Regions from separate parts of the Variovorax sp. 10L421 genome, predicted to be linked through region 2. Evidence: predicted binding sites of a transcription regulator. Region 2 holds the regulator's gene; the other holds the start of a gene.
What was found. Region 2 encodes LexA, which represses DNA repair genes until DNA is damaged. Its sites were predicted from a motif close to ACTGTATNNNNATACAGT; they were not measured.
Positions count from the first base shown of each region.

Region 1 (3,630 bases), on a different contig from region 2:
GCGATGAAGTCTTCGCGCACGGCCAGTGTGGGCACGGCCCAGCTGTCGGCCCACAGGCGGTGCAGCCAGCCCGCGAGGCGACCGGGGCTGCGGCGAAGCAGGAAACCGTCGACCACCGCAAGGCGCGCGCCTGGCCTCAGCAGCCGCGCGGCTTCGCGGATGAAGTCCGCCTTGCTGGTGCCGCCGGCATAGCAGGCGCTCTCCACGGCCCACGCGCCATCGGCCTGTGCTGCGGGCAGGCCGGTGCGGGTGTAGTCGGCCTCGATGTGCGCCATGCGGTCGGTCACGCCCGCGGCGGCGTCGAGCTTCGCGGCGATGCGGTTCTGCACGGCGACGTTGGTCACGGTGATGGCGTAGAGCGACTCGTGGTCGCCAACCAGCGTGCGCGCGGTGGCGCCGGCGCCGCAGCCCAGGTCGATCACGCAGCGGCGTTGCGCCGCGCTGCCGGGCCGTGCCTGGCCGAGCTGCAGCGCGCGGCCGACCACGCGATTCATTTCCACCAGCATGCCTTCGCGCCGAAGCGGGTTCAGGCCCGCGCGCCAGAAGCCGAAGTGCATGTTGTAGCTGGGACTCCACGCGCTGTAGTCGACTGCGACTTCGGTGAAGTAGTCCTGCGTGTCCTCGGCCGTGATGGGCGCGCTTGCGTGGCTCGCCGGGATACGCAGGGGCGTGTCGTGGGGCGTGCGGAAGTCGGGCCGGAAAACAGTGGACATGGCGATTCCCTCAGATGGTTGTTCGTTGGTTCTCAGAGGCGGCAGTTGCCGTCGTCGCAGGAGGACGCGACGCGCCCCGCCAGCCTTGCGGCCAGCCAGCGCGGAATGCGGTAGCGGTTGCGCGCCAGCAGCGCATAGGCGCGGTCGGCCAGCGGTGCAACCAGAGGCAGGTCGAGCAGGAAGCTGCCGCTGGACAGGCCGACCGCCGTGCGGCAGATGCGGATCGCCGGCACGCCGACGAAGACCCGGCCTTCGGCGTCCGATACGTGGATGGCCGCCATCAGCGCGCTGCGCGGGGCCGGACCGCTGCTGAACGCCACTGGCGAGCAGTCGACCAGTTGCAGCCGGGCTTCCGCGTCGCGCGCCTTGAGGCTGCCCATTTCGGCAGAGCAGATCGCGCAGCTGGCATCGAAGTAGATCGTGAGCGGGTAGGCGGGAAGGGCGGGGCGGCTCATGGCGTTCTTTGTTATCGATATTTCTGTTAAAACAGAAATAAATGGGCAAAAAAAGAGACCTCAGATCATCGGCAGGCTGGCGTGGTGCGCGTCGGCGTCATCGCCCTTGCCGGGCGACGCCGATTCGCCGCGAACGAACTTCTGCACGCTGGCGCCCAGCGTCATCACCTTGTCGAGCGTGCCGGGCGACAGCCGCAGCATTTCGTCGGCCCAGGTGGCGAGCTTGTCCATGAGTTCCATGGTGGAGCGGATGCGGTCCTGCGCATCGGCGGGCTCCTTCTGGAAGTCGGGGCTGGAAACCAGCTCGCGCAGCACGCGCACGGTCGGGTCGAATTCGCGTTCCTTGCGCTCGCGCACGACGGTGCGGAACAGCTCCCACACGTCGACGCTGGTCTCGAAATAATCGCGGCGGTCGCCCAGCGTGTGGGTCACGCGCACGAGGTTCCAGGCCTGCAGTTCCTTGAGGCTGTTGCTGATGTTGGAGCGGGCCACGCCGAGCGTTTCGCTCAGTTCCTCCGCGTTCATCGGCTTGCCGTGCGCGAAGAGCAGCGCGTGGATCTGCGAGACGGTGCGGTTGACGCCCCACATCGAGCCCATTTCACCCCAGTGCAGCACGAACTTGCGTTGAATGTCGGTGAGTTCCATGGCGTCGAGTTTAGGATTTACGAAATTTCTGTCAATAGAGAAATAGAAAAATTGGCGACGAATGTGAATCGGTGAAATACTGTATTAATACACAGTACTTAAGCCCAAGGAGCTGCCATGCCAACTGCACGGATCCCCGTTCACGCCATCAAGGGCCGCGGTGCGGCCACGCAACTCGCGCACCGTTTCTCGAAGGACGAGCGCAGCGCCTTCGACGACGGCTGGGGCACGCTCGAGGAAGGCGTGGCCGAGGCTAACGAGCTGCAGCCCATCGCCACCGAGATCCGCTTCGAGGACGTGAAGTCGGTGCTCAACGAGAACGACTCGCCCGACGTCCCCTTCGACCGTTCGATCAATCCGTACCGCGGCTGCGAGCATGGCTGCATTTATTGCTTTGCCCGGCCCACGCACAGCTACCTGAATCTCTCTCCGGGCCTCGACTTCGAGACCAAGCTCATCGCCAAGCGCAACATCGTCGAGGTGCTGCGCGCCGAACTTGGGCGCAGGAGCTATCGGCCCAGCTACATCGCCATCGGAACCGCCACGGACTGCTACCAGCCCATCGAGCGCGAATTGCGGCTCACGCGCTCGATCATCGAACTGCTGAAGGAAACGAGGCATCCGTTCGCGCTGGTCACCAAGTCGAGCGCCATCGAGCGTGACCTCGACCTGATCGCGCCCATGGCGGCCGACCGCCTTGCGGCCGTGTACGTCACCGTGACCACGCTCGACGGCGACCTCGCCCGCAAGCTGGAGCCGCGCGCCGCAGCGCCGCATCGACGGCTGCGAGRCATCCGCACGCTGGCCGCGGCCGGCGTGCCGGTGGGTGTGAGCGTAGCGCCGCAGATTCCCTTCGTGACCGAAGACATGGAACTGGTGCTCGAGGCCGCGTGGGAAGCCGGTGCGCGCAGCGCCTTCTACACGGTGGTGCGGCTGCCTTGGGAGGTCGCGCCGCTCTTCAAGGAATGGCTTGCGCTGCACTATCCGCAGCGCGCCGACCGCATCATGGCGCGCATCCACGAGATGCGCGGCGGCAAGGACTACGACGCCGACTTCGCCACACGCATGAAAGGCTCAGGCCTGTGGGCCGACCTGATCCATCAGCGTTTCGAGAAGGCTGCGAACCGCCTCGGCTTCAACCGCGAGCGCATTCCGCTGGACATCACCGCGTTCCGGCCGCCGAGCGCGGTGGGGCAGGGCAGCTTGTTCTAACTGTGCGGGCTGGAATAAGCAAAGATTCATATATGAATCAGCAAAGGGCCAATTGCGGAAAAAACGTCTTGGCGGAGATAGTGGATTAGATCAACTATCTGCTATTTCCATATAAATGGCAGCCGCGCGGAATAGCTCCGCAGCGAAGGTCTATTTCGAAACTTATTTGTAAAGGCGCCCGTCGATGATAATTGGTCAGCTGGTGCTCAGGATTTTTGGAATTGTATCCGCACCTGATGGATTTTGATCGATTGCAAAGCGGTGATTGATCGATAGCAAAAACGGAATTGATAAATCGAAGCGCGCAAGCGAATTTGAAATCACCTATTGACAGAAAGAATCTCGTGCTCGACCTGAATGAAGTCGCAATGTTCGTCCAAGTCGCGCGCTTCGGCAGTTTTGCCGAGGCGGCGCGGCAGCTGCGCATGCCCTCGGCAACGGTGAGCCGCCGCATCCAGCAGCTCGAGGCGCGCCTGGGCACCCGGCTGATGCAGCGCTCGACCCGCAAACTGACGCTGACCAGCGCGGGAGAAACCTTTCGTGAACGATGCGGCCCCGCGGTCGAGGAGCTGATCGAAGCAGGGCAATCGCACGTCTCCGGCAGC
Region 1 covers NZ_JBFTJJ010000015.1:115,379-119,008, reverse strand. Annotated here, with positions in the region: gene AC1DFC_RS19525 (SAM-dependent methyltransferase) at 1-713, opposite strand, end outside; gene AC1DFC_RS19520 (thiol-disulfide oxidoreductase DCC family protein) at 746-1,168, opposite strand; gene AC1DFC_RS19515 (GbsR/MarR family transcriptional regulator) at 1,229-1,813, opposite strand; gene AC1DFC_RS19510 (PA0069 family radical SAM protein) at 1,931-3,025, shown strand; gene AC1DFC_RS19505 (LysR family transcriptional regulator) at 3,370-3,630, shown strand, end outside.
Region 1: the regulator LexA is predicted to act here: its motif matches at 1,892-1,909, upstream of AC1DFC_RS19510 (PA0069 family radical SAM protein).

Region 2 (3,630 bases):
ATGGCCTTGCAGCGGCGGCTCGCTCTCGAACACGTCGATGGCGGCCAGCCCGGGGCGGCCGCGGTTGAGCGCGGCGAGCAGGGCGTCGGCTTCGACCAGTTCGGCGCGCGAAGTGTTGACGAACAGCGCCGTCGGCTTCATGCGCGAGAGATCTTCCAGCGTGATGAGGCCGTTGGTCTCTTCGTTGAGCCGCAGATGCACCGACAGCACGTCGGCCGCGGCAAAGAACTCGTGGCGGTTCTGTGCGACCTGGAAGCCGTCGGAGCGGGCCTTGGCGCAACTGGCTTCACGGCCCCAGATCACGACCTGCATCCCGAAAGCCTGTCCATAGCGCGCCACCAGTTGGCCGATGCGGCCATAACCCCAGATGCACAGCGTCTTGCCCTTGAGCACCGAGCCGATCCCGAAGTTGGGCGGCATCGAGGCCGACTTGAGCCCCGACTGCTGCCACGCGCCGTGCTTGAGGTTGCTGATGTACTGCGGCAGCCGGCGCATGGCGGCCATGATGAGCGCCCAGGTGAGCTCAGCAGGCGCCTGCGGCGAGCCCGAGCCCTCCGCGACCGCGACGCCACGTTCCGTGCAGGCAGTAACGTCGATGTGCCCGGCGACACGCCCCGTCTGCGAGATGAGCTTGAGCTTCGGCAGCTTTTCGATCAGCTGGCGCGAGATCTGGGTGCGCTCGCGGATCAGCACGATCACGTCGGCATCCTTGAGGCGAACCGAAAGCTGCCCGATACCCTTCACCGTATTGGTATAGACCTTGGCCGCGTACGCGTCCAGCTTGGCGGCGCAGCGCAGTTTGCGCACGGCGTCCTGGTAATCGTCGAGGATCACAATGTTCATGGCGTGCCATTGTGCCTCGCAGCATTGGAATGTCGTGCCAGTGAACGTTTGGATACCCACCCCACAGCCGCTCGCAGGGGTGTTCTGGCTCAGTGAAGGCGGGTCGAACGAGGGGCCGCGGCCGCGGTCTCGGCGGTTTCGAGTGCGGCCAGCCGGTCGAGTTCGGCGCAGACATCGGCCATGCGGCCCGAGATCACGACGCGGTTGCTGCGCTGCTGGCCCATGCCGTCGACCACGCGAACCACGCGCAACGGACGCGCCGGCGCGGCGCTGGCTGCTGTGGGTGTTGCACCGCCGCCGGCGCGGGCGGTGCAGGCAGGGCGCACCGCCACGTAGCGAAGTCCGGTCGAGGATTCGGCAGCGTCGAGGCGATCCCTGCGGCGAGGACGGTGTGCCGGCATCAGGCGGCTGGCCAGCGATTGCAGCGGCATCCAGAAATCAGCGATGGCGAGGAGGGCGATTCCCATGTGAACTCCAAAAAAGTATGAGGTTGAACACAGGCAGGATTTCTTGAGTCGGCTGCGACAGGGTGATGGCGACTCTTCGCCATACGCCCGCCACCTGTCGCTGCCGGATGGGGTGCTGCAAAAAGCAGGCCGCGGGGCCTACATCAGCATGGTGTTGCGGATGAGCCCGACTGCGAGGCCTTCGATTTCGAAGGGCTCGCCGGGCTGGACGATGATGGTCGGGTAGTCGGGGTTCTCGGCGTGCAGCTCGATGACCTGCTTGTTGCGCTTCAGGCGCTTGACGGTCACTTCGTCGCCCAGGCGCGCAACCACGATCTGGCCATTGCGCGCTTCCTTGGTGGCCTGCACCGCGAGCAGGTCGCCGTCCATGATGCCGGCGTCGCGCATCGACATGCCGCGCACCTTGAGCAGGTAGTCGGGCTGGCGCTGGAACAGCGTGTTCTCGACGTAGTAGGTCTGGTCGACGTGCTCCTGCGCGAGGATGGGCGAGCCGGCTGCGACGCGGCCGATGAGCGGCAATGCCAGTTGGGCCATGCCGGGCAGCGAGAGCGAGAACTGGCCACCTTCGCGGTGGCGTGTTTCATTGAGCGAACGCAGGGCGTCGCCCTTGAGGCGGATGCCGCGCGAGGTGCCGCTCACGAGCTCGATGACACCCTTGCGCGCCAGCGCCTGCAAATGCTCTTCGGCGGCGTTGGCCGACTTGAACCCGAGCTCGGTGGCGATTTCGGCGCGCGTGGGCGGCGCACCGGTGCGTGCTATGGCGCTCTGGATCAGGTCCAGGATCTGCTGCTGGCGGGCTGTAAGCTTCACGGCGAACTGCATATGTGGTTCCTTGCGGCACTGGCTAGATATCCAGTAGCTGTATTTTTAACCAGTTTTTAAAAGTTGACAAGCTATGGTCAATTCCTCTTCGCCTGAATCGCGCCGCCGTGTCGTGGTTTTGGGCACGGGCGGCACCATTGCCGGCCGGGCCGCCAGTAGCGGCGACAACATCGGCTACACCGCGGGACAGGTCGGCGTGGCCGACCTGTTGGGCGGCATCGAGGCGCCTGAGGGCGTGTTGCTGGAAGCGGAGCAGGTCGCGCAGGTGGACAGCAAGGACATGTCGTTCGCCATCTGGCAGCAACTGGCCCGGCGCAGTGCGCACTGGCTGGCGCAGGCCGACGTGGCAGGCGTCGTGATCACGCACGGCACCGACACGCTCGAAGAGACCGCATTCTTCCTGCACTCGGTGCTGGCGCCCTCCAAGCCCGTGGTACTGACCTGCGCGATGCGCCCGGCGACCGCGCTGGCGCCCGACGGACCACAGAACGTGCGCGACGCCATCAGCGTTGCCGCGACGCAGGGCGCGCGAGGCGTAGCGGTGGTGTGCGCCGGCACGATCCACAGCGGCATCGACATCCAGAAGGTGCACACCTATCGGCCTGACGCCTTTGCTTCAGGCGATGCTGGGCCCGTCGGTTATGTCGAGGAAGGGGAGGTTCGCCTTGTCCGGTCTTGGCCGGAAGGCGCTGCATCACACGCGTCGAAGGTCTTCCTGGAGGCTGCGGTTCAGTGGCCCCGCGTCGAGATCGTCATGAGCCATGCCGGCGCCAGCGGTGCTGTGATCGATGCGCTGCTGCAGTTCGGCGGTGCCGATCCCGTGCGAGGACTGGTGCTTGCCGCCACTGGCAACGGCACCCTGCACCACGCGCTGGAAGCGGCTGCGCTCAAGGCGCAGGACGCAGGCGTTGCGGTTGTTCGCGCCACGCGTTGCGCCAACGGGCGCATCCTGCCGAAGGCCGGGGACGAGCTGCGCGATGCTGGCGCATTGACGCCCGTGAAGGCGCGCATCGCGCTGATGCTGGAACTGCTGGGGTGAAAGCAAAACCGCCCCGTACAGGGGCGGTTGGGAGGATCAGCTGTTCAGGGCAGCCAATGCACGTTGCGTGATTTCGTCCACCGTGCCCACACCCTTGATGGCGCGGTATTTCGGGGCGGCGGCCGGGTCGGCCTCGGCCCAGGCCGAGTAGTAGTCGACCAGCGGACGCGTCTGCTGGCTGTACACGTCGAGCCGTTTGCGCACGGTTTCTTCCTTGTCGTCCTCGCGCTGAATCAGTTCCTCGCCGGTCACGTCGTCCTTGCCTTCAACCTTGGGCGGATTGAACTTGACGTGATAGGTGCGGCCCGAGGCCGGGTGCGAGCGGCGGCCGCTCATGCGTTCGATGATGTCGCCGAAGGGCACGTCGATCTCGAGCACGTAGTCGAGCTTGACCCCCGCTGCCTTCATGGCATCGGCCTGGGGAATGGTGCGGGGAAAGCCGTCGAACAGGAAGCCGCC
Region 2 covers NZ_JBFTJJ010000002.1:5,347-8,976, reverse strand. Annotated here, with positions in the region: gene AC1DFC_RS04045 (D-2-hydroxyacid dehydrogenase family protein) at 1-843, opposite strand, end outside; gene AC1DFC_RS04040 (hypothetical protein) at 933-1,310, opposite strand; gene lexA (transcriptional repressor LexA) at 1,449-2,132, opposite strand; gene AC1DFC_RS04030 (asparaginase) at 2,206-3,171, shown strand; gene adk (adenylate kinase) at 3,208-3,630, opposite strand, start outside.